4 regions of the Pseudomonas sp. Z3-6 genome follow, and region 3 is predicted to be linked to each of the others. Evidence: predicted binding sites of a transcription regulator. Region 3 holds the regulator's gene; each other region holds the start of a gene.

Region 1 (8,069 bases), 2.9 Mb from region 3:
GAGGGAGCTTGCTCCCGCTGGGGCGCGAAGCGGCCCTGAAACCTGGCGGCGCGGTGTTTCAGGCGGATTGAGTGGCCTTTTGGATGGGGCTGCTTCGCAGCCCAGCGGGAGCAAGCTCCCTCGCCACAGAAGGCTCCCAGGCCAGGAAGCAGCACCTGTCTTATTCGCCGTGGTAAATGCAACCGCTGGTGCAGGTCTCGTGGATGCGGATGGCGCTGAGTTCCGGCAGCAACGGCTTCAACTCATTCCAGATCCACTTGGCCAAGACTTCACTGGTGGGGTTTTCCAGGCCAGGGATGTCGTTGAGGTAGTTGTGGTCCAGGCGTTCGTAGAGCGGTTTGAAGATCGCCTTGATCTCCGAGAAGTCACGAATCCAGCCGGTGTGCGGATCGATATCGCCGCTCAGGTGGATCGCCACCTTGAACGAGTGACCGTGAAGGCGGCCGCACTTGTGGCCGTCCGGCACGTGGGGCAGGCGGTGGGCGGATTCGAAGGTAAACTCTTTGAAGATTTCCACAGGTTCGGGCTCTTTAGATATCGGTCGCGAGGCAGGCGGCGGAGTTTATCAGTTTGATCACGGCGTTGCGCGACCGTGCTGACTAAAGGGTCAGCAAACGCTCGCCCAAGCCACCGTTGGCCGTCAGCTCCAGAAACTCATCACCGAGCCGCCGGCTCTCATCCATCGCCGTGCGCCAATACTTGCGGCGGCTCGAGTCATCGCCCATGAAACGCTTGAAATCGTTGCGGTCCGGCAGCTTGCCGTAGGGCAGGCGCGCCAGGTATTCCCGGGACGGTGCCAGCAGCAACACGTCTTGCAGGCGTTCGACGTTGCCCCGGCGCCACGGCAGGCCCTTGTCGAACCAGCCGGGAATGACCCGGTCGGTGAAGTGCGGGTACAGTACGATATCCTCGCCGCTGTACGGCAAGTCCAGGTGATAGTCCAGCAAACCGCCGTCGCGAAAGGTGCCGGCACCGGCACCCGGCAGGTCGCGCACGCCTTCCATGACCATCGGGATCGAGCCCGAAGCCAGCAGGGCCTGGCGCAGGTTGCCGGCCGCCAGGGGCACGAAGCGCGACGGAAAGTCATTCAGCGGATGCAGGGGTGGGGCCAGGCGCGGGTCATGGATGATCAACCGTTCGAAATGCCGCGACAACCGCCCACGGCCCCGCAGGTTGTCGGCGATCACCGACGACAATCCCAGGCCCAGCCGGCCGCGATGATCCTGGGCGAGCAGACCATGGCTCTTGACGACCATGATGTTGAGCCGGTATCGCGGGTTGTCGAGGATCGAAGTGTCGCGGCCGTCGAGCAAGTCATCGAGCATGCGCTGCGAACTCTGGCTGACCCCGGCCATGGTCACGCCTTTGGCGAAGCTTTGTTCGTTGTACAAAGTGCCCAGGCGTCGGATCCCTTCGGCGGCATCCGGCAGGCAGGCGCTGGCGAAGCGCCACGCCCCCACCGAGGCCCCGATCAGCGAGCGCTCCCGGGGCGCGGCGGGTAGCCATTCGCCGAACAGCGCAAGATCGAGCCCCTGGATGCCCAGGGCCTTGGGGCCGCCGGCGGCGCCCGGCAGGATGCCGACGTCGACGGCGTTCAAGCCGGCCTGGCGAATCCGTCCGAACGCACGGGGGCCGGCCTTGAGGGTGAGGGCGGGAAACTTGATGTGGATAGCGGTCATACCGGGCTCGAATACGGGTAGGCGGCTGATTATAACGACACAAGTCAATGTGGGAGCGAGCCTGCTCGCGATAACGTCGGTTCAGCTACATCGATGCCAGGCAGAGAGACCGCTATCGCGAGCAGGCTCGCTCCCACAGAGGATTTTTCACGCATGATGGCCATTCAGTTTCAGTTAAGTTCACCCCGATACAGTCCCCGGGCAAAGATTATAAAAAGGAGACAACCCATGAACCGCCTGACTGCCTTTTTCATCGCGACCCTCATGGCCCTCGGTACGAGCCTGGCTCACGCACGAGACCTGGGCGTGGACGAAGCCCGTAAGCTGCAAGACGCTGGTACCATCCTGTCCGTCGAAAAGCTCGATGCCGCCGCCCTGGCCAAGCACCCTGGCGCCACCTTGACCGAGACCGAGTTGGAAGAAGCGTACGGCAAGTACATTTACCAGGTGGACCTGCGCGATACGAAGGGCATCGAGTGGGATCTGGAATTGGACGCCACCAATGGCAAGGTACTCAAGAATCATCAGGATCTGTAATGAAGCTTAATTTATGCGCCCGCAGCCGATGGGCGCTGGCGTTGCTGGCGTTTTGTTCGCTGGCCATGGCCCGTGACCTGGACCAGGACGAGGCCCTGCAACTGCGCCAGCAGGGCGTTATCCTGCCGCTGGAGCATCTGTTGCAACAGGCGCTGGACCGCCACCCGGGCGCCAAACTGCTGGAAGCCGAGTTGGAGGAGAAACACGGCGTCTATATTTACGAAGTCGAGCTGCTGGACACCGACGGCGTCGTGCGCGAACTGGACCTGGAGGCCACGACCGGCCGTTTACTCAAAGATAAGGAAGACTGATGCGCCTGCTTCTGGTGGAAGATCACGTGCCCCTGGCGGACGAATTGATGGCCGGGCTTGCACGGCAAGGGTACGCCGTCGATTGGCTCGCCGACGGGCGCGACGCGGTGTACCAAGGCAGCAGCGAGCCCTACGACTTGATCATCCTCGACCTCGGCCTGCCAGGTGTGCCGGGGCTCGACGTGTTGGCCCAGTGGCGTGCTGGTGGCCTGGCGACGCCGGTGTTGATCCTCACCGCCCGAGGGTCCTGGGCCGAGCGCATCGAGGGGCTCAAGGCCGGCGCCGATGACTACCTGACCAAGCCGTTTCATCCTGAAGAACTGCACTTGCGGATCCAGGCACTGCTGCGCCGCTCCCATGGGCAGGTCAACCAGCCGACGCTAAAGGCCGCCGGGTTGCACCTGGATGAGAGTCGCCAGTGCGTGGTCCGCGACGGCACCGACATCCAGCTCACGGCGGCCGAGTTTCGCCTGTTGCGCTATTTCATGCTGCATCCCGAACAGATCCTTTCCAAAAGCCATCTCGCCGAACACCTGTACGACGGTGAGACCGAGCGCGATTCCAACGTACTGGAAGTTCATGTCAATCACCTGCGGCGCAAGCTGGGACGCAGCGTGATCGAAACCCGTCGCGGCCAGGGTTACCTGTTCGGCGGGCAGGCGCAGTGAGATCCATCCAGCGGCGCCTGAGCCTGGGCCTGATCGGTGTAATGCTGGTGGTCGGCCTGATCCTGGCGCAAACCAGCCTGTGGCTGTTCGAGCTGGGCTTGCAGCGTTACCTGGAAGCCGGCCTGCGCAACGACAGTGAAAACCTGCTGGTGGCCCTGGTGCGCGGCCCGCTGGGCTTGCAACTGGATGAACGGCGCCTGTCGCCGGCCTATCAGCGACCGTTCTCCGGGCATTATTTCCGCATCGATTTTGCCGATGTGCATTGGCGTTCCCGCTCGCTGTGGGACCAGGAGTTGCCCCGGCTCGACCACCCAGGCTTGCACAGCAATCTGCAACTGGGCCCGGAGGGCCAGAAGCTGCTGGTGCTGCGTACCGACTATCGGCGGCTGGGCCAGGCGATTTCCATCAGCGTGGCCCAGGACTATACGCCGGTGCGTGACAGCTTTCGCCGGATGCAACAGGTTGGCCTCGGGCTCGGGTTGGCGGGGCTGTTGCTGATCCTGTTGCTGCAACGCCTCACCGTGCGCCGGGCCTTGCGTCCGCTGGACCGGGCCCGGGAGCAGATTGCCCAGTTGCAGCGCGGGCAGCGCACGCAACTGGACGAACAGGTGCCACGGGAGCTTGAACCGTTGGTCGCGCAAATCAACCATCTGCTGGCCCACACCGAAGACAGCCTCAAGCGTTCGCGCAACGCCCTGGGCAACCTCGGCCATGCCTTGAAAACCCCATTGGCGGTGCTGCAAAGCCTGGCATCGAACGAGAAGCTCGACCCCTATCCCGAGCTGCGCAAACTGTTGCTCGACCAATTGGAGCAGGTCCGCCAGCGCCTCAACCGCGAACTCAACCGTGCCCGGCTGTCCGGCGATGCCTTGCCCGGCGCGCACCTGGACTGCGACGCCGAACTGCCAGGGCTGCTGGCCACGCTGAACATGATCCATGGCGAGCACCTGCACCTGAGCTACGTCGCCCCACCGGGCCTGCACCTGCCCTGGGACCGTGAAGACTTGCTGGAACTGCTGGGCAACCTGCTGGACAACGCCTGCAAATGGGCCGATGCCGAGGTGCGCCTGACCCTGACCGAAACCGCCGAAGGGTTCAGCCTGGCGGTGGAGGACGATGGCCCGGGCATTCCCGCGGACCGCCGCGAGCAGGTGTTCAGCCGCGGCACGCGATTGGACGAACAGACCGATGGCCACGGCCTGGGCCTGGGCATCGTGCGGGACATCGTCGACACCTGGGGCGGGCTGTTGGCGTTGGATGACAGCGAGTGGGGTGGGTTGAAGGTTGTGATCGAGTTGCCCAGGCGCTGACAACTACTTCATGGCACCGCCCTCCTGTGGGAGCGGGCTTGCTCGCGAAAGCGGAGTGTCAGTCATGAGTTTTTAGCTGACACATCGCATTCGCGAGCAAGCCCGCTCCCACAGGGGGAGTGGTGGCTGCAAACATTGCGAGACTTGAAAACCCGCCCCAGGGCCCTTGCAGCTTGCCGCCGCTTGCTGCAAAGTCGCGACCTTTTTGTCCGGTGGCTTTCCATCGCTGTGCGTTGAGGTAACGATGATAAATGCAGTAATTGCCGCGGTTGGCGTCATGCTCGTGCTCAGCCTGTCTCGTGTGCACGTGGTGATCGCGCTGATTATCGGCGCGTTGGTGGGCGGCCTGACGGGCGGCCTGGGGATCGAGGCGACGCTCAAGGCGTTCAATGCCGGCCTGGGTGGCGGTGCGACGGTGGCATTGTCCTATGCCTTGCTCGGCGCCTTCGCCGTGGCGATTGCCAAGTCCGGCATGGCCCACGCCCTGGCGGACAAAGCCCTGGCCCTGGTGGATCGCCAGGACGTCGCCGGTGGCTCGGGCGTCAAATGGGTGCTGATCGGTATGCTGGGCACGGTCGCGGTCGCTTCCCAGAACATCCTGCCGATCCACATCGCTTTCATCCCGCTGCTGGTGCCGCCGCTGCTCTACGTGCTGACCAAGCTGCAGCTGGACCGTCGCTTGATCGCCTGCGTCATGACCTTCGGTCTGATCACCCCCTATATGTTCCTGCCGGTGGGCTTCGGCAACATCTTCCTCAATGAAATCCTGCTGGCCAATGTCGCCCGCAGCGGCGTCGACATCAGTGGCATCAATATCACCCACGCCATGGGCATCCCGGCGCTGGGCATGGTGTTTGGCCTGGCGCTGTCGTTCATCACGTACCGCAAGAAACGCGTCTATGACCTGAAGAAGATCGCCAAGGCCGAGCAAGTGGCCGTGCGCTACAACCCGCTGAGCCTGATCGTGGCCGGGGTTGCGGTGGCGGCGGCATTCGCGATCCAGCTGCTGGTGGACTCGATGATCATCGGCGCCCTGGCCGGGTTCCTGATTTTCTCGCTGTCGGGGGTGGTGCGCTGGCGTGAGACGGACGACCTGTTCACCGAAGGCATGAAGATGATGGCGATGATCGGCTTCATCATGATCGCCGCCTCAGGGTTCGCCGAGGTGATGAAGGCCACCGGTGAAGTCCAAAGCCTGGTGGAAGCTTCGGCGGCCTGGATCGGCCACAACAAGGGCATCGGCGCGCTGATGATGTTGCTGGTGGGCCTGCTGGTGACCATGGGCATCGGCTCGTCGTTTTCCACGGTGCCGATCCTGGCGACGATTTTCGTGCCGCTGTGCCTGCAGCTGGGCTTCAGCCCGCTGGCAATCGTCTGCATCGTCGGCACCGCCGGCGCCCTGGGCGATGCCGGCTCGCCTGCCTCGGACTCGACCCTGGGCCCGACCTCCGGCCTGAACATCGACGGCCAGCATCATCACATCTGGGACACCGTGGTCCCGACCTTCATCCACTACAACCTGCCGCTGCTGGCGTTTGGTTGGGTGGCGGCGATGGTGTTGTAAGGCTGATTCAACAAGACTCTAGGACTGAGTCGCAACCTTCGCGAGCAAGCCCGCTCCCACACTGGATCTGCTGTGAACACGGAATGTGTGCACACCAGCAATCCCTTGTGGGAGCGGGCTTGCTCGCGAAGAGGCCCTTGAATCCAGCGACTCTGCCAACTGACTGTTCACCTTGTCCTACAGTTTTGCCGTGCGCTGCCGTTAATACAGCTAACCACGCCAATAACACCAACAAGAGTGAACAGCATGCGCCTGAGCCTGAAGGCTAAAGTCCTGTCCCTTGCGATACTGCCGGTATTGCTGTCCGCCGTGATCATCAGCCTGACCACGGCTTTCATCTTGAAGGAACAAGCGAGTAAAGAAGTCCAGCAAACCCGCGAGCGCCTGCTCAGCGAGGCCAAGGCCACGCTGCAGAACTACGTGGCGGTGGGCCTGACCGCGATCAAGCCGCTCTACGATGCCGCCGCGCCGGGTGATAACGAGGCGCGCGCCCAGGCCATCAAGCTGCTGTCGAACATCAGCTACGGCAAGGACGGCTATTTCTTCGGTTACGACTCCGAGACCATTCGTCTGTTCAAGGCCAACAGCCCCGATGGCGTGGGCAAGAGCTTCAAGGACAACCGCGATCCGAACGGTGTCTATGTCAACCGCGACCTGGTGAAAGTCGCCAAGGACGGCACGCATTACCTGGAATACAGCTCGCCGCTGCCCGGCAGCAAGGACCTGGTGCCCAAGCTCGGCTACACCGAATACCTGCCCAAGTGGGACTTGGCGGTCGGTAGTTCAGTCAACCTGGACGGCATCGAAGCCCAGGTGGCGCTGGTGGAAGCCAAGGTCCACGATCGCCTGCAAGGCGTGGTACTGAGCATCGTCGGGATCGCCGCCGTGGTGTTGCTGGTGATTGCGGTGGTGGGCCTGGTGCTCGCCAACACGATCCTGCGCCCCCTGCACCTGATGAAAGACAACCTCGATGACATCGCGGCGGGCGAGGGTGACCTGACCCGGCGCCTGGCGATTACCAGCCAGGATGAACTGGGCCAACTGGCCGGTTCGTTCAACCGCTTCGTCGACAAGATCCACGGCCTGGTGCGGCAGATCACCGACATGACCTCGCAACTGACCGGCCTGGTGACCCAAGTCTCCGAGCAGGCCCAGCGCTCCGAACAGGCGATGGAGCGTCAACGCCACGAAACCGATCAGGTCGCCACGGCGATCAACGAGATGTCCTCGGCGGCCCAGGAAGTCGCTCGCAGTGCCCAGGGCGCTGCCGTCGCGGCCCAGCAGACCGACGAAGAAGGCCAATCGGCCAAGCGCGTGGTGGCAGGCAGCATCCAACAGATTCATGCGCTGGTGAACGATATCCGCAGCAGCGGCGTGTCCTTGGACAGCCTGCAGCAAGACGTGGCCTCGATTGTCAGTGTGCTCGGGGTGATTCGTTCGATCGCCGAGCAGACCAACCTGCTGGCCCTCAACGCCGCCATCGAGGCCGCGCGTGCCGGCGAGGCGGGGCGTGGGTTCGCGGTGGTGGCCGATGAAGTGCGGGCCCTGGCCAGCCGGACCCAGCAAAGTACCCAGGAAATCCAGGGCATGATCGACCGGCTGCAATCGGGCACCCACGCGGCAGTGGAAGCGATGCGTCGTTCCAGCGAGGCCGGCGATGGCACCTCGGAACGGGCCAACGAGGCGGGCGCGTCCCTGGACACCATGGCGCAGCTGATCGGCACCATCAACTCGATGAACGCCCAGATCGCCAGCGCCGCCGAAGAACAGACTGCCGTGGCCGAAGAAATCAACCGCAGCGTGCATCAGATCGCCGTGGCCGTGGACAGCGTCGCCGACGAAACCCAACTCGGCGCCCAGACGTCCCGCAGCCTGGCCGACCTGGGCCAGCGCCTGGGTCAACTGGTGGGGCAGTTCCGCATCTGACCCGGAGCAGCAGGAGCTGCCGAAGGCTGCGATCTTTCGCTCTCGATCCAGATGTTTTCGCCTGGGCTACCAGG
Region 2 (8,069 bases), 1.1 Mb from region 3:
GGGTCGGCACATCCAACATCTTCATTGGCTGAACCACCGATATCGCGAGCAAGCTTTGCTCCCACAGATCTGATGGGTGTACGACCGGAAGAGCCAGGTCGGCTCTCAGGCCGCCTCGGGGAGGACGTTGATCTCGGGCGCCCCGTTAACCACGATGGCCGAACGCAGGTATTGTGGAGTGGGCATCCCGGCATGGATGCCGGGATAGCCGCGCTGGGCCATGGATGGCCCTTCGCGGCGGCCCACGGAGCAATGCCGGAGTGAGGGCATGCCGAGCCCTAGCGAGGCACCGAGTGGTGGGGCAAAAGCGTTTTGGTTACTTTTGACTGGGCCGGCTTCCGGGCTTTTCAAAAGTGACCCGCCGTAAGGGCGGAACCATAAGCAGCCGTTACCGCAGAAACGGATATACACACCAACCTTACGTACAAACCATGCCCCTCGGAACGGAAGCTCAGATTCCGGGGAACGCTTAAATGGATAGCAATACCTTATTGATCAGCCGTCTTCATCCCCTCCCGGGTCGCCTTACCCAAGGCCTCGCCGAAAAAGCGGCTGGCCTCGGTAATCATGGTGCGGTGAATGTCCTTGCGATCGACGCCATCGGCATCCGTGCAAAGCGCCGGCATCGCAGCGATCTGCTCGTCGGTGCACAGCGCCAGGAAGACAAAATGCCCCGCGCCGGCCAGGGTCTTGAAATCTGGAGCGGTGGGCAGCTTGCGGGCCAAGGCAGCGGCGTTCTTGTCGAAAGCCACGAGATTGTCACCATCGCCACTGTACAGCAGCACCGGCACATGGACATCGGCCAAAGTATGACGGCCGAACTTCAGGCTCAACGGCGCCATCAGCAACAATGCCCGGACCCTGGGGTCGGCCACGGGTTGCAGGTCATCGCGGTCGGCGATCAACTCGCCCTGGGTGTTGCAGGCGTCACGATCCTCTGGCCGCTCCTTGCAATAGCGGCGCAAGCGATTGAGGTCCGGCGTCGCACCGGACAGGATCAGCGCAGTTTCGCCACCCGCCGAATAACCGATCACCCCAACCTGCCCGGCGTTGACGAACGGCGAGAGCATCGGGTCATTGAGCGTCGCGGTGATGGCTTCGGAAATCTGGATCGGCCGCCCGTACAGGTTGCTCAGGGTGCCAAGCCGGCTGTGGTCCTGGACATTGTCGCCGGGATGAATCACGGCCACCACGACGAACCCCTTGCGCGCCAACGAGGTGGCGAGGTCATGCAGGGCCAATGGGGTGCCGGTATTGCCATGGGACAGCATTAACAGTGGAAAACGGCCGATGGCGATCTGAGCCTCCGGCGCGGCATCGATCTGGTAGCCGCCGAGCAGGCTGGATTGTTCGCGGTCGGTGGACGGATAAAAGGCGATGGCGTGCATCGGCTGCTGATCCAGCGGATCAAGAAAATTCAGCTCATGGAAACCGGCGCTCCAATGCGGATGCGGCCCCGGCGCGGCCTGCACTGAAGCGAAACTGGCAAACAAGCAAAGCAGCAACGCTGCACCAAAACGTGCCATCGAATTTTCCCACCCTCACCAGCGCACGGGAAGGCCCCGTCGCTCGCAGTCTTGGCCGTGCATACCTGCGCCAGATCCCCGGCGCCGAATGCAGCAAAACCCTGCACCCCGGCCATCCAATGACGACGAGAATACAGGGTTTTGCGAAGGTTGCCCGAAGCGCTTGCTGCCTTTACGCAGGTTTTACGCAGCGGCGAACTGCTGGCCGATCTGCAACGTGGCTTCGCTCAGGGCTTTGGTACGCATGTCGTCACCGTAGGCCAGGCCTTCGGCACGGACGAATTCGATATCAGTGATGCCGAGGAAACCGAACACCAACTTGAGATAGTCCTCGTGACCCACGCCGCTCGGTTGGCCGGCATGCAAACCACCCGAGGTGGAAACGATCACCAGTTTCTTGCCACCGCACAGCCCTTCAGGGCCGGCTTCGGTGTAGCGGAACGTCTGGCCGGCCACGGCAATGCGGTCGATCCAGGCCTTGAGCTGGGTCGGAATGCTGAAGTTGTACATCGGCGCGGCGATGACCACCGCGTCAGCCGCCAGGAACTCGGCCATTGCCGACGCGCTGAGATCGGCTTCATGCTTCAGCGCCGCGTCGCGCAATTCAGCGCTGGTACCGGCGGCAACCAGCGTCTGAGCGGAAAAATGGCTGATCGCGTCGGCGGCCAGGTCACGGTAGGTGACGGCGATGCCTGGCTCGGCAGCTTTCCAGGCTTCAACCACTTCGCGGCTCAATTGGCGGGAAGCGGAGTGGTCGCCGAGGATGCTCGAATCGATGTGCAGCAGTTTCATATCAGTGCTCTCCAAATGAGGACCGCAACCAGGCGATCAATTGGAGACAATCCTATCGATGAAGCCAATGATCGATAAGTCCGTATAAATGCGATAGTTTGTCCCACTCACAGGACAATCGAGCTCGACATGCAAGACCTCAATGACTTGTACTACTTCGCCAAGGTCGTCGAAGCCGGCGGGTTCGCGGCAGCCGGGCGCTTGCTGGGCATTCCCAAGTCGCGCCTGTCGCGGCGTATCGCCGAGCTGGAAGACCGCCTCGGCGCCCGACTGCTCCAGCGCACCACGCGCCAGTTGAAACTGACAGCGGTCGGCGAACGTTATCTGCGCCATTGCCAGGCCATGTTGCTGGAGGCCGAGATGGCCGACGAAGCGGTGGCGAGCATGTCCAGTGAGCCCCGCGGCCGATTGCGGGTGTCGAGCCCGGTGGGCCTGGCCCACCAGTTCCTGCCCGTAGTGATCGAAACCTTCCTGGCGAAATACCCCTTGGTGCAACTGGACATGACCCTGCTCAACCGGCGGGTGGACCTGATCGGCGAAGGCATCGACGTGGCATTGCGCGTACGCGACCTGGGGGACGAAGATCCACTGCTGATGACCCGGCGTTTGCGCCGGGCACGGCTGATGCTGGTCGCCTGCCCGGCCTTCGTCGAAGGGCGGCGGATCGAGACTCCCGACGACCTCAAGCCGTTGTCGGTGCTGGGAGCGTTGGAAGCCGATCGCCTGGTGCATCTGCGCCTGGTCAAGGCCGATGGGCAGCAGGCCGAACTGAGCCTGGAGGCCCGCCTGGGCATTGACGACTTCATCGTGCGCCGTGCCTGCGCCCTCGCCGGCCTGGGCTTCACTTTATTACCCAGTATGTATTGCGAGCAGGAATTGCGTGACGGCACACTGGTGGAGCTGCTGCCTGGATGGTCGATGCCCGACGGCTGGCTCCAGGCCGTCTACCCCCATCGGCGTGGCATGCTGCCGGCGGTGCGTGCCTGGATCGATCATTTGGTGGAAGCCTTCGAGGGCTGTGGAGATAGAACGCTATGAAGTTGAGCGAAGAGGATGTCGCGCAGTTTTGCCTGGGCTTGCCCGGTGCCAGGGAAGACTACAAATGGGGCGGCGTGCGAGTGTTCTCCATTGCCGGCAACAAGATGTTCGCCCTCCAGGGCCTGCGGGGCGACTCGTTGGCGTTCAAGGTCGACAAGGATCTGTTCCTGGGTCACTGCGACCGGCCGGGCATTCACCCCGCGCCTTATTTGGCGCGGGCCCAGTGGGTCATCATGCAGGTGCCCTACCCGCTCGGGGCCGAAGAATTGCGTGGCCTGCTGCAACGCTCACATCAATTGGTCGTGAGCAAATTGCCCAAGCGCACGCAGGTGGGCTTGTTGCTCTAGCCATTCAAAATAGAGAGCTGCCCAGGAACAACTGGTCGATCCAGAACACCTGGTGCAACAGCACGATGAACCAGAACACCACTTGAAACGATACTTTACGGGTCTTGTGGCGAAACAACTGCTGGGCCAGCAAGGCCCCGGGCCAACCGCCAGCCAGCTCCAGCGCATGCAGCACATTCTCCGGCGTCCGCCAGGCGTCGGCGCGGGCCTTGCGCTTGTCGCTCCAGTACAGCAGGAACGCCACCAGGCTGACGACACCATAGGCCGCCATAGGCACCCACGACACGCCCCGCAGGCCGAACAGCAGCGAGCCGAACAGCGGCAAGGCGCAGACCAGGGCAAACACCATCAATTTGAGCCGCAGGTTTTGCACGCCGCCGCCGGCATTGCGCCCAGCGCGTTGGCGGGTGCCCGAGTTGTTCATGGCTTGGCAGCTGTCCAGTCAACCCAACCGAACTGCCAGGTGGCCAGGATCAGCAGGCCGAACGCAATCCGATACCAGGCGAACACGGCGTAGCTGTGACTGGCGATGAACCGCAGCAGGCCCTTGACCGCGATCATGGCGAAGATGAACGCCGTGACGAAACCGATGGCGAACACCGGGAAATCCGCCGGCACGAACAGCTCACGGTACTTGTAGCCCGAGTACACGGCCGCACCGACCATGGTCGGCATCGCCAGGAAAAACGAAAATTCGGTGGCGGTCTGGCGCGACAGCCCGAACAGCAAGCCCCCGATGATGGTCGCACCGGAACGGGAAGTACCCGGGATCATCGCAATACACTGGGCCAAGCCGACCTTCAACGCATCCTTCCAGGAAATATCGTCCACCGTTTCAGCATGCACCTGGTGCTGGCGCTTTTCGGCCCAGAGCATCACCAGGCCGCCCACCACCAGAGCGGCGGCCACGGTGACCGGGTTGAACAGGTAATGGTGGATCCAGTCGGCAAACAACACGCCCAATATCACGGCGGGAAAGAAGGCAATCAGCAGGTTGGCGGTAAACCGGCGGGCGCTGGGTTGCGTCGGCAGGCCCAGCACCACGTCGAAGATCTTGCGCCGGAACTCCCAGACCACCGCGAGGATCGCGCCGAGCTGGATGATGATGTTGAATGCCATTGCACGTTCGCCACCGAACTCGAGCAAGTCGGCGACGATGATCTGGTGCCCCGTGCTGGAAATCGGCAGAAACTCCGTCAAACCCTCTACTACGCCAAGAATCAATGCCGAAAAGGCCGTCCACAAATCCATTCATCCCCCAAAAAAGACCCTGCTCATGCGGGTCTTATCGCTATTCAAGTGTCATACAGGTCCACGCAGCGGCTGCACGATAGCTGCGATCATCCAAAAAAAACCAATGAAAAAATCAAAACAGGCTCAGGTTTTGCGCCGCGGGGCCGAAATCCTATCAGACAAGCCCTGATAACGCTGCCGCGTTATGACCCAGGTCAATCATGAATAGCCGCCAGGCGCTAAAGTGCCGGCCGTCGCTAATGACAAGAATAAGAAACCGGAGTGACAGCGTATGAATAGCTTGCGCAGTGTGTCGATCAGCCGACGCTTGTGGCTCATCCTGGTCGTGGCCATCGTGATGTTGTTCACGCTCGGCGCCTTTATGCTCAAGCAGATCCACACGGACCTGTATCAGGCCAAGGTGCAGAAAACCCAGCATGTGGTGCAGACCGCCAGCGGCGTATTGAGCTACTACCATGGGCTGGAAACCGCCGGCACCCTGACCCGCGAGGCGGCGCAGAAGCAAGCCCTCAGCGCGGTGCGAGGCCTGCGCTATGACCAGAGTGACTACTTCTGGATCAACGATCTGACGCCAGTCATGGTCATGCACCCGACCAACCCAAAGCTTGAAGGCCAGAACCTCTCGGCGATCCGCGACCCGAACGGCTACGCGTTGTTCAACGAGATGGTCGCCATCGCCAAGGCCAAGGGCGCCGGCATGATCAACTACCTCTGGCCGAAACCGGGCGCCGAAGCACCGGTCGGCAAGACTTCCTACGTCAAGTTGTTCGAACCGTGGGGCTGGATCATCGGTTCCGGCGTGTACGTGGATGACGTCCAGGCAGAATTCCAGTCCCAGGTGATCAAGGCTTCGTTGATTGGCCTGGCCATCACTCTGGTCATGGGTCTCCTGCTGACCTTGATCGTACGGAGCATCGTCCGCCCGCTCCAAGAGACCGTCAACGCCATGGCCAACATCGCCAGCGGCGAGAGCGACCTGACCCGCACCCTCGACACCCACGGCCAGGACGAAGTCACCCAACTGGCCCGGCATTTCAACGCCTTTACCGCCAAACTGCGCCAAGTGGTGAGCCAATTGCAGGCTTCTGCCAGTGAGCTGGGGCAATCTTCCAACGAATTGGGCAACGACGCGGCTCAAGCCCAGGAACGCAGCCAGCAGCAATCGCAACAAATGGAACTGGTAGCCACCGCGATCAATGAAGTGACGTATGGCGTGCAGGACGTGGCCAAGAACGCCGAGCACGCCGCCAGCGAGATGCGCGACGCCGAATCCCAGGCCCAGCAAGGCCAGGTCAACATCGACGGCAGCTTGCAGCAGATCGATCGCCTGTCCCAGACCATCGACCAGGCGGTGGAAGTGATTCGCACCCTGGCCAGTGAAAGTACCCAGATTGGCAGCGTGCTGGAGGTGATCCGCTCCATCGCCGAGCAGACCAACCTGCTGGCCCTCAACGCTGCGATCGAAGCCGCCCGCGCTGGCGAACAAGGCCGGGGCTTTGCGGTGGTCGCCGATGAAGTGCGGCTGCTGGCCCAGCGTACGCAGAAGTCCACCGCTGAGATCCAGTCGATGATCGAGCGCCTGCAAACCCATTCCGAAGCCGCCGTGAAAGTCATCGGCGACAGCAGCCGTGCCTCGCAACTGACCATCGAACAGGCGGGCCTGGCCGGTGCCAGCCTCAACGCCATCGGCCAGGCCCTGCGCAACCTCAACAGCCTGAACGCCTCCATTGCCAGCGCCACCCTGCAACAGGCCCATGTGGTAGAAGACATCAACCAGAACGTCACCCAGGCAGCCGGACTGTCCCACAGCACCGCCATGGCCGCCGAACAGTCCAGCCAGGCAAGCAGCCGCCTGAAGGCGCTGAGTGAACAGCTTAACGGGTTGCTCAAGCAGTTCCGGGTCTAAGGATTGATGAACCCCTTGTGGGAGCGGGCTTGCTCGCGAATGCGGTGTAACAGTCAGCAAATGCATGACTGAAGCACAGCATTCGCGAGCAAGCCCGCTCCCACATTGGTTCTGTGTGGGTCTTTTCAGGTTGGGTGTTCACCACAGAGCCCAGCGGGAGCAAGCTCCCTCGCCACAGGCTCAACCAACAATGGTATTGGAGCTCTCCACGCCATAGCGTTTACAATCGCCGCCCTCTCCTCTTTCCCCAAGGAACCGCCATGTCCGGGCTTGAACTGTTTGCCGCAGCCCTCGGCGTGATCGCTGTCTGGTTGACCGTCAAGCAGAACCCCTGGTGCTGGCCGATCGGCCTGGTCATGGTGTTGCTGTACAGCTGGATTTTTTTCGAAGTGAAGTTGTACTCGGACATGCTGCTGCAGGTGGTCTACGCAGTGTTGCAACTCTACGGCTGGTGGCAATGGACCCGCGCCGGGCACAATCATGATGGGCGTCAGGTCAGCCATCTCGGTGGACCATCGGTGCTGCTCGGCCTGGCCATCGGCGCGGCGGGCAGCCTGCTGTTGGGCGCCGCCATGGCCCACTGGACCGACGCCGCCCAGCCCTGGCTCGATGCCGCGCTCACCGGTTTCAGCCTCGTCGCTCAATGGTGGATGGCGCAAAAACGCGTGCAATGCTGGCCGTTGTGGATCGTCCTGGACGTGATCTTCGTCGGCCTGTTCATCTACAAGGGCTTGCACCTGACCGCCGCGCTCTACGCCCTGTTCACGTTGCTGGCCGTGCAAGGTTGGCGGGAATGGCGCGCCGACCCGGCCCTGCGCGCATGAAGGTGGTGGTCCTGACCGGCCCGGAATCCAGCGGCAAGAGCTGGCTGGCGGCGCAACTCCAGGCACATTTTGGTGGCGTGCGGGTGGACGAGTACGTGCGCCATTTCATGGAACAGACCCAGCGCGATACGTGCCTGGCGGACATCACTGACATCGCCTCCGGCCAGTTGGCCTGGGAAGACGAGGCACGTGCCCGCCGACCCTCGCTATTGATCCTCGACACCCACCTGTTGAGCAACATCCTCTGGAGCCAGACCCTTTTTGGTGACTGCCCGGACTGGCTCGAACCGGCGTTGCTGGCCCGTCATTACGACTTGCACCTGCTGTTGAGCCCCGAGCAGGTCGAATGGACTGGCGACGGTTTGCGTTGCCAACCCGAGCT
Region 3 (8,069 bases):
GCGGAAGCGGTACCGACCTCGCTGAACTTGCCCTTGCCGTGCAGCTCATCGAGCAGCGATTCGAATTCGTGGTCGCTGATCAGGTCGCTGCCTGCGGCAGCGGCAGCAGGTTTGGCCGGCGTCGGTGCCGAAGCGATGGCCGAATCCAGGGCGTCAACGGCAAAGGTGCCCTTGCCATGCAACTGGTCGAGCAAGGCTTCGAATTCGTCGTCGGTGATGTCCGAGCTGTCGCCCGCCGCTTTCGCGGCGGCCGGGGCTGCTGGCGGGACAACGGCATCTGGCGCGAATTGGCCCTTGCCGTGAAGCTGGTCGAGCAGCGACTCGAACTCGGCATCGGTGATTTCGTCGCTGCCAGCCCCATTGCTGGCCGGTGCAGCCGGCGCAACCTGAGCGGCCGGTGCCTCGGCCTGGGCCTTGACGGCACTCAGGGAGTCCAGCAACTGTTCGAATTCATTATCGGTGATGTCGCCCGATTCTTCGGCGACTGGTTCTTCAACCACTGCCTCGGCAACCGGCGCGGCTTCGTCAGCCGATTGCGGCTCGGCCAGGCGTGCCAGCGCGGCGAGCAGCTCGGGGGTGGCCGGGGTAATCGGCGAGCGCTCACGCACTTCGCTGAACATGCTGTTGACCGCATCCAGCGCTTCGAGCACCACGTCCATCAATTCCGAATCAACGCGACGCTCACCCTTGCGCAGGATGTCGAACACGTTCTCGGCAATGTGACAGCACTCCACCAGCTCGTTGAGCTGGAGGAAGCCGGCGCCTCCTTTTACAGTGTGGAAACCGCGAAAAATTGCATTGAGCAGATCCGCATCATCAGGTCGGCTTTCCAGCTCGACCAGCTGTTCGGACAGTTGCTCTAGAATCTCGCCGGCCTCAACCAGGAAATCCTGAAGGATCTCTTCATCGGCGCCGAAGCTCATTAATGGCTGCTCCTAAAATAGGGCTAAATCAAAATCCAAGGCTGGACAGCAAATCGTCCACATCGTCCTGACCGGACATAACGTCTTCTCTTTTATCGGCATGAATTTGCGGACCTTCACCCTGAGAGAGATGTTTTTGTGGATCTTTTTCAGCAAGTATCGCTTCACGGTCGTGTTCGATGCCTGCAAAGCGGTCGACCTGGCTAGCCATCAGCACCAGTTTGAGCAGGTTGCTTTCCACTTCGGTGACCAGTTGGGTCACACGCTTGATCACCTGGCCGGTCAGGTCTTGATAGTCCTGGGCCAGCAGAATGTCGTTGAGGTTACTGGCCACGGCGCGGTTTTCGTTGCTGCTGCGCGTCAGGAAACCGTCGACCCGACGGGCCAGCTCCCGAAATTCTTCAGCACCGACTTCGCGACGCATGAACCGGCCCCAGTCGGTGCTCAAGGCCTGGGCCTCTTCACTCAGGCCATTGACCAGCGGTGTTGCGCTTTCCACCAGGTCCATGGTGCGGTTGGCCGCGGCCTCCGTCAGCTTGACCACATAGCCCAGGCGCTCGGTGGCGTCGGTGATCTGCGAGACTTCCTCGGCCTGCGGCATGTGCGGGTCGATCTGGAAATTGACAATCGCGCTGTGCAGTTCACGCGTGAGCTTGCCCACTTCCTGATACAGACCACGGTCACGGGTCTGGTTGAGCTCATGGATCATTTGAACCGCATCGCCAAAGCGACCTTTTTCAAGGCTGTCGACCAGTTCGCGGGCATGTTTTTTCAGGGTCGATTCGAAATCGCCCATTGAAGATTCGTTGTCCATAGCTCCCCCGTGGCGCCGTTAACCGATGCGTTCGAAGATTTTTTCGATCTTCTCTTTCAACGCCTGGGCCGTGAAGGGCTTGACCACATAGCCGTTTACACCGGCCTGGGCCGCTTCGATGATCTGCTCGCGCTTGGCTTCGGCAGTCACCATCAGCACCGGGAGGTGCTTGAGTTTTTCGTCGGCGCGCACATGGCGCAGCAAGTCGATACCGGTCATGCCGGGCATGTTCCAGTCAGTCACCAGAAAGTCGATGCTCCCGCTGTTGAGGACCGGAATGGCTGTGACGCCATCATCCGCCTCGACCGTGTTGGTGAACCCAAGGTCACGCAACAGGTTTTTTATGATCCGCCGCATCGTTGAGAAGTCATCAACGATGAGGATTTTCATGTTCTTGTCCAATTCGACCTCCAAGCAGTCTTAAACGCGCCCAGCACCTGGACGCGCCATTTCAATCAATTCCGGCACAACACTCGACAACGGTCTGGAGCACAACGGATGGAAACTGACCCGGCAACGCCATGCCAGTCCCGCTCGCAGTGTCCCCACACTGCCTGTCAGCGCGCTCGCCACTCCCCCAAACGGCCCCGCAAGCGGGCCGCGCACTGGCTGTGTAACTGGCTGACCCGAGATTCGCTGACCCCCAGGACCTCACCGATTTCCTTGAGGTTCAGCTCTTCGTCGTAGTACAGCGCCAAGACCAGTCGCTCACGTTCCGGCAAATTGGCAATCGCATCCGCCAGCGCACTCTGGAAACGTTCATCTTCCAGGTCACGCGACGGCTCCATGTGAGCACTCGCGTTATCCTCATGCAGCCCTTCGTGCTCGCCGTCCTGCAAGAGGTCGTCGAAGCTGAACAGGCGACTGCCCAAGGTATCGTTCAAAATCCCGTAATAATCATCGAGACTCAACTGGAGTTCGGCCGCAACCTCGTGATCTTTAGCGTCACGCCCAGTTTTAGCTTCGATTGCCCGAATCGCGTCACTGACCATGCGGGTATTGCGGTGCACCGAACGCGGCGCCCAATCGCCCTTGCGGACTTCATCGAGCATCGCCCCACGAATGCGAATACCGGCATAGGTCTCGAAACTGGCGCCCTTGCTGGCGTCGTATTTGTTCGACACTTCAAGCAGGCCGATCATGCCGGCCTGGATCAAATCCTCGACCTGGACACTGGCCGGCAACCGCGCCAGCAAGTGATAGGCGATACGCTTGACCAGTGGCGCATAACGCTCGATCAATTCGTATTGGGCGTCCCGTGCCGATTTTTTGTAGAGATGGTTGTAACCGCTGGCTGTCATAACACGGGCCCTGCTGTTTGTTGCACAAGACGCTCGACGAAAAACTCCAGATGCCCGCGGGGGTTGGCCGGCAGCGGCCAGGTATCGACCTTTTGGGCGATCGCCTTGAACGCCAGCGCGCATTTGGAACGTGGAAAGGCTTCATAAACGGCACGTTGCTTCTGGACGGCCTTGCGCACGCTTTCGTCGTAAGGCACTGCACCGACGTATTGTAGGGCGACGTCCAGGAAGCGATCGGTGACCTTCGTCAACTTGGCGAACAGGTTGCGTCCTTCCTGCGGGCTCTGGGCCATGTTGGCCAGGACGCGGAAGCGGTTCATGCCATAGTCGCGGTTAAGCAGTTTGATCAGGGCATAGGCGTCGGTGATGGACGTCGGTTCGTCGCAGACCACCAGCAGCACTTCCTGGGCGGCGCGCACGAAACTGACGACCGAGTCGCCGATGCCGGCCGCGGTATCGATTACCAGCACATCGAGGTTATCGCCGATGTCGCTGAACGCCTGGATCAGGCCCGCGTGCTGCGCCGGGGTCAGGTGAACCATGCTCTGGGTGCCGGAGGCAGCCGGCACGATGCGAATCCCGCCCGGCCCCTGCAACAGCACGTCGCGCAGTTCGCAACGGCCTTCGATCACGTCCGCCAGGGTGCGTTTGGGGGTAAGCCCCAGCAACACGTCGACGTTCGCCAGGCCCAGGTCGGCGTCCAGCAGCATGACCCGTCGGCCAAGCTCTGCCAGAGCCAGGGACAAGTTCACTGACACGTTAGTCTTCCCGACGCCACCTTTGCCGCCGGTCACCGCGATCACCTGTACGGGATGCATGCTGCCCATGTTCGTTCTTTACCTTGTCTTCTTAGACGGAGGCCACATTACTGGCTGCGCGTTCGCATACGGAACAATGCATGGCAGACCATCGATGTAGGTACAAAAAATATTCATGATTACCTCAGCCGACCTGCTTGGTCGGGCTGTGGTAGATGTCAGCGAACATGTCAGCCATGGCTTCTTCGCTGGGTTCTTCCTGCATTTGCACACTCACGGCACGACTGACCAGTTGATGACGGCGCGGCAGATGCAAATCATCCGGGATCCGCGGCCCGTCGGTCAGGTAGGCCACCGGCAGTTCATGACCGATCGCCAGGCTCAACACCTCGCCCAGGCTTGCCGTTTCGTCCAGCTTAGTCAGGATGCAGCCGGCCAGCCCGCAGCGTTTGTAGCTGTGGTATGCGGCGGTTAGAACCTGTTTCTGGCTGGTGGTTGCCAACACGAGATAATTTTTTGACTTGATACCGCGTCCGGCCAGGCTTTCGAGCTGCATGCGCAGGGCCGGATCGCTGGCTTGCAGGCCGGCGGTATCGATCAGCACGACGCGTTTGCGCAGCAGCGGTTCCAGCGCCTGGGCCAGGGATTGGCCCGGATCCACATGGGTCACCGACACATTGAGGATCCGGCCCAGGGTCTTGAGTTGTTCCTGGGCACCGATGCGGAAACTGTCCATGCTTACCAGGGCGATGCTCTGGGCGCCGTACTTGAGTACATAACGGGCGGCGAGCTTGGCCAGGGTGGTGGTCTTGCCCATGCCGGCAGGACCGACCATGGCAATGACCCCGCCCTCTTCCAGCGGCTCGACTTCCGGCGTGGCAATCATGCGTGCCAGGTGCGCCAGCAGCATGCGCCAGGCCTGGCGCGGCTCTTCGATACCATTGATCAGCGCCAGCAGGTCGCGGGACAACGGGCCGGACAGGCCGATGCGTTGCAGGCGACGCCACAGGTTGGCCTGGGCCGGACGGCTGCCTTGCAGCTGGTTCCAGGCCAGGGAGCCGAGCTGGACTTCCATCAGCTCGCGCAGGCTGTTGAGTTCGAAGCGCATCGAGTCCAGGGCGCGCGGGTCAAGCCCACGGGCTGGCGCGGCAGGTGCCGGCTCTGGACGACGCGGTTCGGCCTGGACCTGTTCCATCAGCGGTTCGGCGGCGGTCAACGGCAGGCCGGCGGTCAGCGGCTGACCGGCGAACAATTGACGATTGGTGCCCGGCGCGCCTTCGCCTTCGCTGCTGCGCAGGCTCAGTTCGGCCTGGGCGCTGGCGATGCGCGATTGAGTCTTGCGCAGCTCATCTTCAAGTTCCATGTTCGGAACCCGTGGCGCCAGCGCCGACAATTTGTAATCCAGGGCCGCCGTCAGCTCGACACCGCCGGCGATACGACGGTTGCCAATGATGGCTGCTTCAGCGCCCAGCTCGTCACGAACCAGTTTCATGGCCTGACGCATGTCTGCGGCGAAAAAACGCTTCACTTGCATAAACCACTACCTCAGCCGTTGGGCCCTACTGTCGCAACGATGGTCACTTGCTTGTTGTCCGGTATTTCCTGGTACGCCAGCACATGCAGCCCCGGGACCGCGAGGCGTCCGAATCGCGAGAGCATCGCGCGAATCGGACCGGCCACCAGCAGGATCACCGGTTGGCCTTGCATCTCTTGCCGCTGGGCTGCCTCGATCAGCGAACGCTGCAGCTTCTCGGCCATGCTTGGCTCCAGCAGAACACCCTCTTCCGAGCCTTGTCCTGCCTTCTGCAGACTATTGAGCAATATCTGTTCCAACCTTGGCTCCAAGGTGATAACAGGCAGCTCAGACTCAGTGCCTACAATGCTTTGGACGATTGCACGGGATACGCCGACCCGAACCGCGGCCACCAGGGCGGCGGTATCTTGACTCTTGGACGCGTTGTTGGCGATGGCTTCGGCAATACTGCGTATGTCGCGCACAGGCACTTGCTCGGCCAACAACGCTTGCAGGACCTTGAGCAACTGCGACAACGAAACCACGCCCGGCACCAACTCTTCAGCCAGCTTCGGCGAGCCTTTGGCCAGTACTTGCAGGAGTTGCTGGACTTCTTCGTGGCCAATCAGCTCGCTGGAGTGCTTGTACAGAATCTGGTTCAAGTGGGTCGCCACCACGGTACTGGCGTCCACCACGGTGTAGCCGAGGGACTGGGCCTGGGCCCGCTGGCTGATTTCGATCCACACCGCCTCCAGGCCAAAAGCCGGATCCTTGGCGGTGATGCCGTTGAGGCTGCCGTAGACCTGGCCAGGGTTGATCGCCAGCTCGCGGTCGGGGTAGATCTCGGCTTCGGCCAGGATCACGCCCATCAGTGTCAGGCGATAGGCGCTCGGCGCCAGGTCGAGGTTGTCGCGGATGTGCACAGTGGGCATCAGGAAGCCCAGGTCTTGGGAGAGCTTCTTGCGCACCCCCTTGATCCGCGCCAGCAACTGACCACCCTGGTTGCGGTCGACCAACGGAATCAGGCGATAACCGACTTCCAGGCCGATCATGTCGATGGGCGTCACGTCATCCCAGCCCAATTCCTTGGTTTCCATGGCGCGGGCCGGCGACGGCAGCAGTTCCTGCTGGCGCTTGACCTCTTGCAGGGCCTGGACTTTCTGCACGTTCTGCTTCTTCCAGAACAGGTAGGCACCGCCAGCCGCCAGGGCCGCCATGCTCAGGAAGGAAAAATGCGGCATGCCAGGCACCAGGCCCATCACCGCCATCAGGCCGGCGGCAACGGCCAGGGCCTTGGGCGAGGCGAACATTTGGCGACTGATCTGCTTGCCCATGTCTTCGGAGCCCGAAGCACGGGTCACCATGATCGCGGCGGCTGTGGATAACAGCAGTGATGGCAATTGCGCCACCAAACCGTCACCAATGGTCAACAAGGCGTAAACCTTGCCGGCATCGCCGAAGGTCATGCCGTGCTGAAAGATGCCGACGGCCATGCCGCCGATCAGGTTGATGAACAGAATCAACAGGCCGGCGATGGCGTCACCGCGCACGAATTTGCTGGCACCGTCCATGGAGCCGTAGAACTCGGCTTCCTGGGCCACTTCCAGGCGACGCAGCTTGGCCTGGCTCTGGTCGATCAGGCCGGCGTTGAGGTCGGCGTCGATCGCCATCTGCTTGCCGGGCATCGCATCGAGGGTGAAACGTGCGCTCACCTCGGAAATCCGCCCGGCGCCCTTGGTCACCACGACGAAGTTGATGATCATCAAGATCGCAAAAACCACGATACCGACCACGTAGTTACCGCCGATCACCACCTCACCGAAGGCCTGGATCACCTTACCGGCGGCGGCGTGGCCTTCTTGGCCATGAATCATCACCACCCGGGTGGACGCCACGTTCAGCGCCAGGCGCAACAGCGTGGCCACCAGCAGGATGGTCGGGAACACGGCGAAATCCAGCGGCCGCAGGGCGTAGACGCACACCAGCAGCACCACGATCGACAGGGCGATGTTGAACGTGAAGAACACGTCCAGCAGGAACGGCGGCACCGGCAGCATCATCATGGCGAGCATGACCAGCAGCAACAGCGGCACGCCCAGATTACCCCGGCTGAGGTCTACGACATTGCTGCGTGCAGAGCTGAGTAACTGAGAGCGATCCACCAAAATTCCCCGTTCCTGTGAAGCAAACTTTTGACGCCCGGAAGGGGCGCAGACGGGGTATTGCAAGAAGCCTTCCAACTTTTCTTGAAGACTGCAATAGAGCGGCTGACGCACATTCAACCCTGTGGGAGCGAGCCTGCTCGCGATTGCGATTTGTCAGTCAACATTTGCATGGACTGGATTACCGCATTCGCGAGCAGGCTCGCTCCACAGGGTCATGCTGTTCACCTAAGGCAAACGACGAACCTGTGGCGAGGGAGCTTGCTCCCGCTGGGTCGCGAAGCGGCCCCGAAACCAGCCGAATACGAAACATCAGGCACACCTGCGTTATGGCGGTCGCTGCGCAACCGAGCGGGAGCAAGCTCCCTCGCCACGGGGCCTGTCGCTTTCCAGGCAAACCTAACAGTTCTGCTAGTTTCCCCTCTGCATCCCAACCCCGATAATCCAACGGAGCCTCACCCGAACGGAGCATCGACCATGTCAGCCACGCGCCTCTGCACTTACCGCTATGACCCACTGGATCGCCTCACCAGCCACACCTTGATGACTCACGCGCCTGTCCAGCGGTTTTATTGCAAGTCTCGCCTGGCGACAGAAA
Region 4 (8,069 bases), 3.4 Mb from region 3:
TCGCGACCCAGTTTCCCGAACGCAAGGACAGCACCGCCAATGAATTCACCATGGCGGAACTCAAAACCCTCGATGCCGGCAGCTGGTTCAACACCGCCTACCCGGACCGCGCCCGCCCTTCGTTCGTCGGCCAGAAAATCCTCACCCTCGATGAAGTGATCAACATCGCCGAGGGCAACCCGCTGCATAAACCGGGGCTGTACATCGAAACCAAGGAGCCGAAGCTGTTCCCCGGCATCGAGCGCGACCTGAAGGACAAACTGCAGGACCGTGGTTGGCTGAGCCCCGCTGGGTCGAAATTGGCCAAAAGCGCCACCGGCGTCGGCCAGGGCAAGGGCAAAGTGGTGCTGCAGACCTTTGAAAAAAGCAGTCTCGAACTGTTGCACAAAGAGATGCCGAAGGTGCCGAAAATCCTGCTGCTGTGGGTGGGCGAAGGCAACATCGAACCCAAGTCCAAGGTGACGTTTGCCGAGTCCGGCGAAACGGACAAGGCCGTCTATTACGCCAAGCAGGAGCCCAAGGACAAGGCCGAGTTCGAACAATGGGTCCAGTACGCCAAGGCCCATGGCGCCATCGGCACCGGCCCTTCGGCGGCATTGACCCATGGCGGCAGCCAGAGCTATTCGGACCTGGTACAACCGTGGATGAACCAGTACACCCACGACCAGGGTTTGCTGGTGCACGTCTACACCGTGGATGAGCCGGTGGACTTCAAGAAAGTGATGGAGGCCGGCGTCGATGGCATCTTCACCAACCGGGCCAGTGAGCTGCTCAAGTACTTCAAGCGTCCCGAGACAGGCAGCGTGGCGCAGCTATTGGAAAAGAACGGCTACTGAGTCGAAAGACCTTTCCAGGAAACTTGCTTCAAGATTTTTCGAATTAAGGGTGAATTAAGTTGCCACAGATAATCTGAACCCACTTAAACGACTCACCCTTAATAACGACACCAAGGAAAGCACTCATGAAAACGTTGACTGCCCTGTTTACCGCTGCTGCCCTGACCCTCACCGCTGGCCTGGCCCAGGCGGATGTACGAATCGACCAGATTCCTCAACTGGTCAAGGACGGCAAGATCAAGCCTCTGGAAGAAATGAACGAAGCAGCCCTGAAGTTGCACCCAGGCGCGACCATCACCGACACCGACCTGGATAACCACTTCGACGGTTATGAATATGAAGTGGAACTGAAGACGGCCGACGGCAAAGAGTTTGACGTGGACTTCGACGCAACTACCGGCAAAGTCCTGTCCAACAAACAAGACACTTGATCCATCGGTTAAAGAAGAGCCGCGCAACTTTCGAGTTGCGCGGCTTTTTTATGTACGCCGTCTGTAAACCGCCGCCGATCCGACGACGCCGCGCAACTGTCATACAACCATCAAAAAACCCTGCAATGATGCCGCTCAAGTGAACCTGTGGCCGCTGCGACAGGCACTTCCCGCCAGCGAGCCTTCATGAACCACAGCATCGACCAAAGCCATCGCGATCCGGACCTGTTCGGCCTGCTTTACGGGTTTCGTTTTCGCCCCGGCGAGCGTGGCCGGGAAATCGATTCGGCCCAAGCCCTGCAAAGCCTGCAACAACCGCAAGACGCCGACGAATTCCTCTGGCTGCACCTGAACCTGGCCCACGCCGCCTGCGAGCGCTGGATGAAAAGCCATCTGGCCTTGCCCGAGGAATTCTTCGAAGCCCTGCACGAAGGCTCGCGATCGACCCGTATCGAACACGTGGACTCGGCACTGCTGGCGGTGGTGAACGATGTGGTGTTCAACCTCAGCAACCTGGTGTCCTCGGATGTCTCCACCTTGTGGGTGTGCGTACACAGTCGACTGATCATCAGTGCGCGCCTGCAACCCTTGCACTCGGTCGACAAGCTGCGCTCATCGGTCAAGGCCGGCGAGAGCTTTCGCTCGCCGCTGGAATTGCTGGTGCATCTGCTGCGCGACCAAGGCGAAGTGCTGACCCAGATCGTGCGCAAGACCAGCCTCAGCGTCGACCAGATCGAAGACCAACTGCTGTCTTCGCGCGTGTCCAACAACCGCGCCGAGCTGGGCAGCCAGCGCCGCGTGCTGGTACGCCTGCAACGCCTGCTGGCCCTGGAGCCGGGCTCGTTGCTGCGCCTGCTCAACCGCCCGCCGCAATGGTTGCAGAAGGAAGACGTCAAGGAGCTGCGCAAGTCCACCGAGGAGTTCGCCCTGATCATCAACGACCTCACCGCTCTGGGCGAACGGATCAAATTGCTGCAGGAAGAGATCGCCGCCAACCTCAACGAACAAAGCAACCGCACGCTGTTCACCTTGACGGTGGTCACGGTGCTGGCGTTGCCCATCAACATCATTGCCGGTTTCTTCGGCATGAACGTCGGCGGCGTGCCTCTGGCCGAAGATCCCGAGGGCTTCTGGATCCTGGTAGCGCTGGTGGCGACCTTCACCGTGATTGCAGGCCGATGGGCCTTTCGCAAGCGTCGCGATTATTGAGGGTGATGCCCTGCTGGCTGCTCACTCCAGATTTCCATGAGCTTTTGTGGCGAGGGAGCTTGCTCCCGCTCGGCTGCGCAGCAGTCGTAAAATCTGCCAACCATCTTATGCCTGATGCACCGCGCTGAATGGCTTTGGGGCCGCTACGCAGCCCAGCGGGAGCAAGCTCCCTCGCCACAGGGGAGCCACTGCATCAGGAACATACGGTCAGGCACTCAAACGCGCCGTCACTTCATTCAACTGCCCGGACAACCCGTGCAGATCCCGACTGGCCGCTTCGGTGCGCTGTACGTTATCCAGGTTGGTACTGGCAATGCAGGTGATTTCAGTCAGGTTGCGCGAAATATCCTCGGCCACCGAGGTCTGCTCTTCCGCAGCGGTGGCGATCTGACGGTTCATGTCGCGGATCGCTTCCACCGCCTGGGTGATGCGTTCCAGCATCGCGCCGGCCTGAGTCACCTGCTCGACACTTTCCTCACTGCGCGACTGGCCGCTTTCGATGGCCTGGGCCGCGTCCACCGCGCCTGTTTGAACCGTCTGGATGATCTGGTTGATCTCGTTGATGGACGACGCCGTGCGCTGGGCCAGGCTGCGGACTTCATCGGCGACCACCGCAAAACCACGCCCGGCCTCACCCGCCCGTGCGGCTTCGATGGCAGCGTTGAGGGCCAGCAGGTTGGTCTGCTCGGCGATCCCGCGGATCACTTCCAGCACCTTGCCGATGCGTCCGCTGTCGGCTTCCAGGCGCCGGATCACCGTGGCGGTGTTGGCAATTTCGCCACGCATTTGGGTGATGGTGTGGATCGTGCCCTGCATCACTTTCTCGCCCTGCTGCGCCGAATGATCGGCATCATCGGCAGCCTGCGCCGCATCGGCGGCATGGCGGGCAACTTCCTGGGCGGTGGCGGACATCTCGTTCATCGCGGTCGCGACTTGATCGGTGCGTTCGAATTGCTCGCTGGTGCCTTGGCTCATCAGGCTGGCAATCGCATTGAGCTCACCGCTGGCGCTGTCCAGCTCCGTGGCACTGCGTTGCAAGCGTGTGAAGGTTTCAGCAAGGAAATCGCGCAGCGTATTGGCCGCCAGGGCCAGGTCGCCCAACTCATCCTGGCGCGTGCTCGTGACACGCTCGGCGAAACGCCCGCGGCTCAGTTGAGTCACGTACGCGATCAGGTTACGGATGGGCTGCACCAGGTTGCGGTTGACCAGCCACACACTCAACAACCCGACCAGCAGCCCTGAGGCGAGCATGATCACCGTACCCAGCATGATCGTGCGGTCGGCACCGGCACTGATCATTGCCGATTGCTCATCGCCCAGCTTATGCAGCTCAACCACCAACTCGCTCATCTGCTCACTGGCCGCGCGGTCCACACCCTTGACCGCGGCATCGCCCGCCGCCGCGTCGCCGCCCGCCGCCACAAACGCATCACGGCCCTTCTGGTAGGCCGCACCCAGCTGGGCATGTTCGCCCCGCAGACGCTCGATACGTGTCTTGATTTGCGCCGGGACACCTTCGTGGGTCGTCAACTGGCCAAGGACGCCCTGGACATCGCTCTGGCGTGCCTCGAATTGCTTCCAGTATTTATCCAGGTCCGCTGGCTGCTTGCCGCGCAACAGGACGTTTTTCCACTCCTGGACCTGCACCTTGAATTGCAGGTTGGCCTCGTCGATCAATTGCGACGCACGCAACGGACCGTCGAGCAGTTGGCGATAATTCTGGATACCATCGGAAAGGAAGTGAAAGGACGCCAGGGCGATCAGCAACATGGCCAGCAGGCTGCCGCTGAGCAGGGCGAGAATCTGGGCTCTCAGGGATTTTTGTAGAAACATGGAGTCGATCTCTTCAAATAAAGAACCTCCATGACCAGGGTCCACTGTTACAACGGAATGTGGAGGATATGTGCAAGCCATCGGCCTGTACGGGGCGTTCTTGAGCGGTGGCGAACACCGGTAGAGGGATCGTTCTTGCTGACTGGACATGACCTGTCCAGACAATCCCTTTTGTCGGCGTGATGGGATTTAAAAGTCTTTTTGTCATTTCTCCTGCTGTATCCTGCCCAAGCTTTGTAAAAGCGCGGATCTACCAGATCTATCCACAGACTTTGCGAGGAGCGCGAAATGCACGAGATCCCTAATCTCCCCTTCCCAAGCCTGCACGACACTGAGCAGACGACCACGCTACAAGCCGGAGGGCAACCTGACGCCCAGCAACCCGAGCCCAAGGAAGCCACTGAACGCCGCCAGGCCGACAGCGAAGACTGATTGACCCGCACCACCAGACCGTGTGGAAAGCGCTAAGATGCGCTTTCCACACTGCCTGAATCCCGAGCGCCCCATGACCGATGACACCCCTCCCTTCAGCGAAGCCCAGGCCAGCGTCCTGATCGGCACCGCCGAGAAAATGGTCGAGATCTGGACCCGCCTTCCCACCGAGAAACAAGCGGCCCTGCTGGCCCGGTTTGGCAGCGAAGAAAACGCCATCGCCGCGCTGGTGACCACGCGCCTGGTCAGCGAACAGAACGACCGCTGAGCCACCATTGGGCAAATAGTTTTACTTTTCCCCGCCCGGACGCCACGGTCGCCGTTATCATAAGCAGCCTATCTATCCAGCTGCTCCGTGGACCTCTTTCCCATGTCAGATTCCCAGCGCCCCCTGGCGGTCACGCTGCAAGTGGTTTCCATCGTCCTGTTCACGTTCATCGGCTACCTGAATATCGGCATTCCCCTGGCCGTGCTGCCCGGTTTCGTCCACGGCGAACTGGGTTTCGGCGCGGTGATCGCCGGGCTGGTGATCAGCGTGCAATACCTGGCCACCCTGCTCAGTCGTCCTTACGCAGGGCGAATCATCGATAACCTGGGGAGCAAGCGCGCGGTGATGTTCGGCCTCGCCGGCTGCGGGCTGAGCGGTGTGTTCATGCTGGTGTCGGCCTGGACGCCTCACCTGCCAACGTTCAGCCTGATCAGCCTGCTGATCGGTCGCCTGGTGCTGGGCAGTGCCGAAAGCCTGGTGGGGTCGGGTTCGATTGGCTGGGGCATCGGCCGGGTTGGCGCGGCCAATACCGCCAAGGTGATTTCCTGGAACGGTATCGCCAGTTACGGCGCGCTGGCGATCGGTGCGCCGTTGGGGGTGTGGCTGGTCAACGCGTTGGGGCTGTGGAGCATGGGCGCCAGCATCATCTTGCTGGGCCTGCTGGGACTGGCATTGGCCTGGCGCAAGACTGCTGCGCCCATTGTCTCTGGCGAACGCCTGCCGTTCATGCACGTGTTGGGGCGTGTGCTGCCACACGGCTGCGGTTTGGCCCTGGGTTCCATCGGGTTTGGCACCATCGCGACCTTCATCACCCTGTATTACGCCACTCAGCATTGGGATAACGCGGTGCTGTGCCTGAGCCTGTTCGGCGCCAGCTTCATCGGCGCGCGCCTGCTGTTCGGCAACCTGATCAACCGCCTGGGCGGCTTTCGCGTGGCGATTGCCTGCCTGTCGGTGGAAACCCTGGGGCTCTTGCTGTTGTGGCTCGCACCGGATGCCCATTGGGCCCTGGCGGGCGCGGCGCTGAGCGGTTTCGGCTTTTCCCTGGTGTTTCCGGCGCTGGGCGTGGAAGCGGTCAACCTGGTGCCGGCCTCCAGCCGTGGGGCCGCGGTGGGCGCTTATTCACTGTTCATCGATTTGTCGCTGGGGATCACCGGGCCGCTGGCCGGTGCGATTGCCGCAGGCTTGGGCTTTGCCTCGATCTTTCTGTTCGCTGCCCTGGCGGCCCTGGGTGGGTTGGCCTTGAGCGTCTACTTGTACCGGCAGGCGCCTCGGTACCGTGAAGCGCGGGAAAAGAACTAGAAGTCCACCTTGCCGCGGCCGGCCTTGATCGAGCCGCGCTTGGTCTTGGATTCCAGGCGACGCTTTTTCGACCCCAGGGTCGGCTTGGTCGGACGGCGCTTCTTTTCGACCTTGGTGGCGCTGAGGATCAGTTCGGTCAGGCGCTCCAGCGCGTCGGCGCGGTTCTGTTCCTGCGTGCGGTATTGCTGGGCCTTGATGATCAATACACCGTCGCTGGTAATGCGACTGTCGCGCAGCGCCAGCAGCCGCTCCTTGTAGAACTCGGGGAGCGACGAGGCCGGAATGTTGAAGCGCAAATGCACGGCGCTGGAAACCTTGTTGACGTTCTGCCCCCCTGCCCCCTGGGCGCGGATGGCCGTCAGCTCGATCTCGGCGTCCGGGATGTGCACGGTGTTGGAAATGACCAGCATGGAAGGTGTCCGGTGTCAGGGCCCACAGGATACCGCGAATCCCACAGACCTGTGGGAGCGAGCCTGCTCGCGATAGCGCAGGCACAGTCGATACAGATCTCGCCTTTGATGGCCTCTTCGCGAGCAAGCCCGCTCCCACATTGGATCTACAGTGCTCGCAGAATGTGTGTTCACCGCCGAACCTTGTGGGAGCGGGCTTGCTCGCGAAGAGGCCGGTACATCCGGCATAGGTTTCACCTGCCAGACCACCATCGCGAGCAGGCTCGCTCCCACAGGGTTTCGTGCTTACTTGGCAGCCGCCACCGCCAGTTCATGCCGGGCACTGCGCTTGTTCTTGATCCAATAACACACGGCCATGAACACCACCCACACCGGAATCGCATAGACCGAGATCTGGATGCCGGGGATCAGCAACATCACGCCCAGGATGAACACCACGAACGCCAGGCAGATGTAGTTGCCGTACGGGTACCACAGCGCCTTGAACAGCGGCGTCTGGCGGGTCTGGTTCATGTGCTGGCGGAACTTGAAGTGCGAGTAGCTGATCATCGCCCAGTTGATCACCAGGGTCGCGACCACCAACGACATCAACAACTCCAGCGCATGCTGCGGGACCAGGTAGTTCAACAGTACTGCCACCAGCGTGACCGCCGCCGACGCGAGGATCGAACGCACCGGCACGCCCCGCTTGTCGATCTTCGACAAGGCCTTGGGCGCATCGCCCTGCTCGGCCATGCCCAGCAACATGCGGCTGTTGCAGTAGGTGCCGCTGTTGTACACCGACAGCGCGGCGGTCAGCACGACGAAGTTGAGGATATGCGCAGCGGTGTTGCTGCCCAGCATCGAGAACACCTGCACGAACGGGCTGCCGCTGTAGGCATCGCCGGACGCGTTGAGGGTGCTCAGCAGGCTGTCCCAAGGGGTCAGGGACAACAGCACCACGAGCGCGCCGATGTAGAAAATCAGGATCCGGTAGATCACCTGGTTGATGGCCTTGGGGATCACGGTTTTCGGTTTGTCGGCCTCAGCGGCGGTGAAACCGAGCATTTCCAGGCCACCGAAGGAGAACATGATGATCGCCATGGCCATCACCAGCCCGCTCACGCCATTGGGGAAGAACCCGCCGTGGGACCACAGGTTGGTCACCGACGCCTGCGGGCCGCCATGGCCGCTGACCAGCAGATAGCTGCCCAGGGCAATCATGCCGACAATCGCCACGACCTTGATGATCGCGAACCAGAACTCGGCCTCGCCGAAGACTTTGACGTTGGCCAGGTTGATCGCATTGATCAGGACGAAAAACGCCGCCGCCGACACCCAGGTCGGAATCTCGGGCGCCCAGTAATGG

What was found. Region 3 encodes FliA, which starts transcription of late flagellar genes. Its sites were predicted from a motif close to CTAAAGTTTNNNNNNNNNNNGCCGNTAA; they were not measured.
Region 1: the regulator FliA is predicted to act here: its motif matches at 6,247-6,274, upstream of J3P88_RS09960 (methyl-accepting chemotaxis protein).
Region 2: the regulator FliA is predicted to act here: its motif matches at 5,080-5,107, upstream of J3P88_RS17735 (methyl-accepting chemotaxis protein).
Region 4: the regulator FliA is predicted to act here: its motif matches at 4,387-4,414, upstream of J3P88_RS07400 (methyl-accepting chemotaxis protein).

Annotation. Positions count from the first base shown of each region.
Region 1 covers NZ_CP071644.1:2,203,884-2,211,952, forward strand. Annotated here, with positions in the region: gene queD (6-carboxytetrahydropterin synthase QueD) at 161-517, opposite strand; gene J3P88_RS09930 (patatin-like phospholipase family protein) at 600-1,679, opposite strand; gene J3P88_RS09935 (PepSY domain-containing protein) at 1,908-2,216, shown strand; gene J3P88_RS09940 (PepSY domain-containing protein) at 2,216-2,527, shown strand; gene J3P88_RS09945 (response regulator transcription factor) at 2,527-3,195, shown strand; gene J3P88_RS09950 (ATP-binding protein) at 3,192-4,505, shown strand; gene J3P88_RS09955 (Na+/H+ antiporter family protein) at 4,753-6,069, shown strand; gene J3P88_RS09960 (methyl-accepting chemotaxis protein) at 6,316-7,995, shown strand.
Region 2 covers NZ_CP071644.1:4,001,058-4,009,126, forward strand. Annotated here, with positions in the region: gene J3P88_RS17700 (nucleoid-structuring protein H-NS) at 106-270, opposite strand; gene J3P88_RS17705 (alpha/beta hydrolase family protein) at 489-1,526, opposite strand; gene J3P88_RS17710 (FMN-dependent NADH-azoreductase) at 1,710-2,318, opposite strand; gene J3P88_RS17715 (LysR substrate-binding domain-containing protein) at 2,448-3,356, shown strand; gene J3P88_RS17720 (MmcQ/YjbR family DNA-binding protein) at 3,353-3,703, shown strand; gene J3P88_RS17725 (DUF1294 domain-containing protein) at 3,708-4,127, opposite strand; gene J3P88_RS17730 (undecaprenyl-diphosphate phosphatase) at 4,124-4,954, opposite strand; gene J3P88_RS17735 (methyl-accepting chemotaxis protein) at 5,229-6,863, shown strand; gene pnuC (nicotinamide riboside transporter PnuC) at 7,124-7,687, shown strand; gene J3P88_RS17745 (AAA family ATPase) at 7,684-8,069, shown strand, end outside.
Region 3 covers NZ_CP071644.1:5,140,991-5,149,059, forward strand. Annotated here, with positions in the region: gene J3P88_RS22210 (chemotaxis protein CheA) at 1-923, opposite strand, end outside; gene J3P88_RS22215 (protein phosphatase CheZ) at 952-1,737, opposite strand; gene J3P88_RS22220 (chemotaxis response regulator CheY) at 1,756-2,127, opposite strand; gene fliA (RNA polymerase sigma factor FliA) at 2,295-3,038, opposite strand; gene fleN (flagellar synthesis regulator FleN) at 3,035-3,865, opposite strand; gene flhF (flagellar biosynthesis protein FlhF) at 3,981-5,330, opposite strand; gene flhA (flagellar biosynthesis protein FlhA) at 5,342-7,471, opposite strand; gene J3P88_RS22245 (RHS repeat-associated core domain-containing protein) at 7,949-8,069, shown strand, end outside.
Region 4 covers NZ_CP071644.1:1,619,538-1,627,606, reverse strand. Annotated here, with positions in the region: gene J3P88_RS07415 (glycerophosphodiester phosphodiesterase) at 1-836, shown strand, start outside; gene J3P88_RS07410 (PepSY domain-containing protein) at 962-1,267, shown strand; gene J3P88_RS07405 (transporter) at 1,454-2,476, shown strand; gene J3P88_RS07400 (methyl-accepting chemotaxis protein) at 2,684-4,309, opposite strand; gene J3P88_RS07395 (hypothetical protein) at 4,598-4,741, shown strand; gene J3P88_RS07390 (hypothetical protein) at 4,779-5,009, shown strand; gene J3P88_RS07385 (MFS transporter) at 5,112-6,311, shown strand; gene arfB (alternative ribosome rescue aminoacyl-tRNA hydrolase ArfB) at 6,308-6,721, opposite strand; gene J3P88_RS07375 (amino acid permease) at 7,007-8,069, opposite strand, start outside.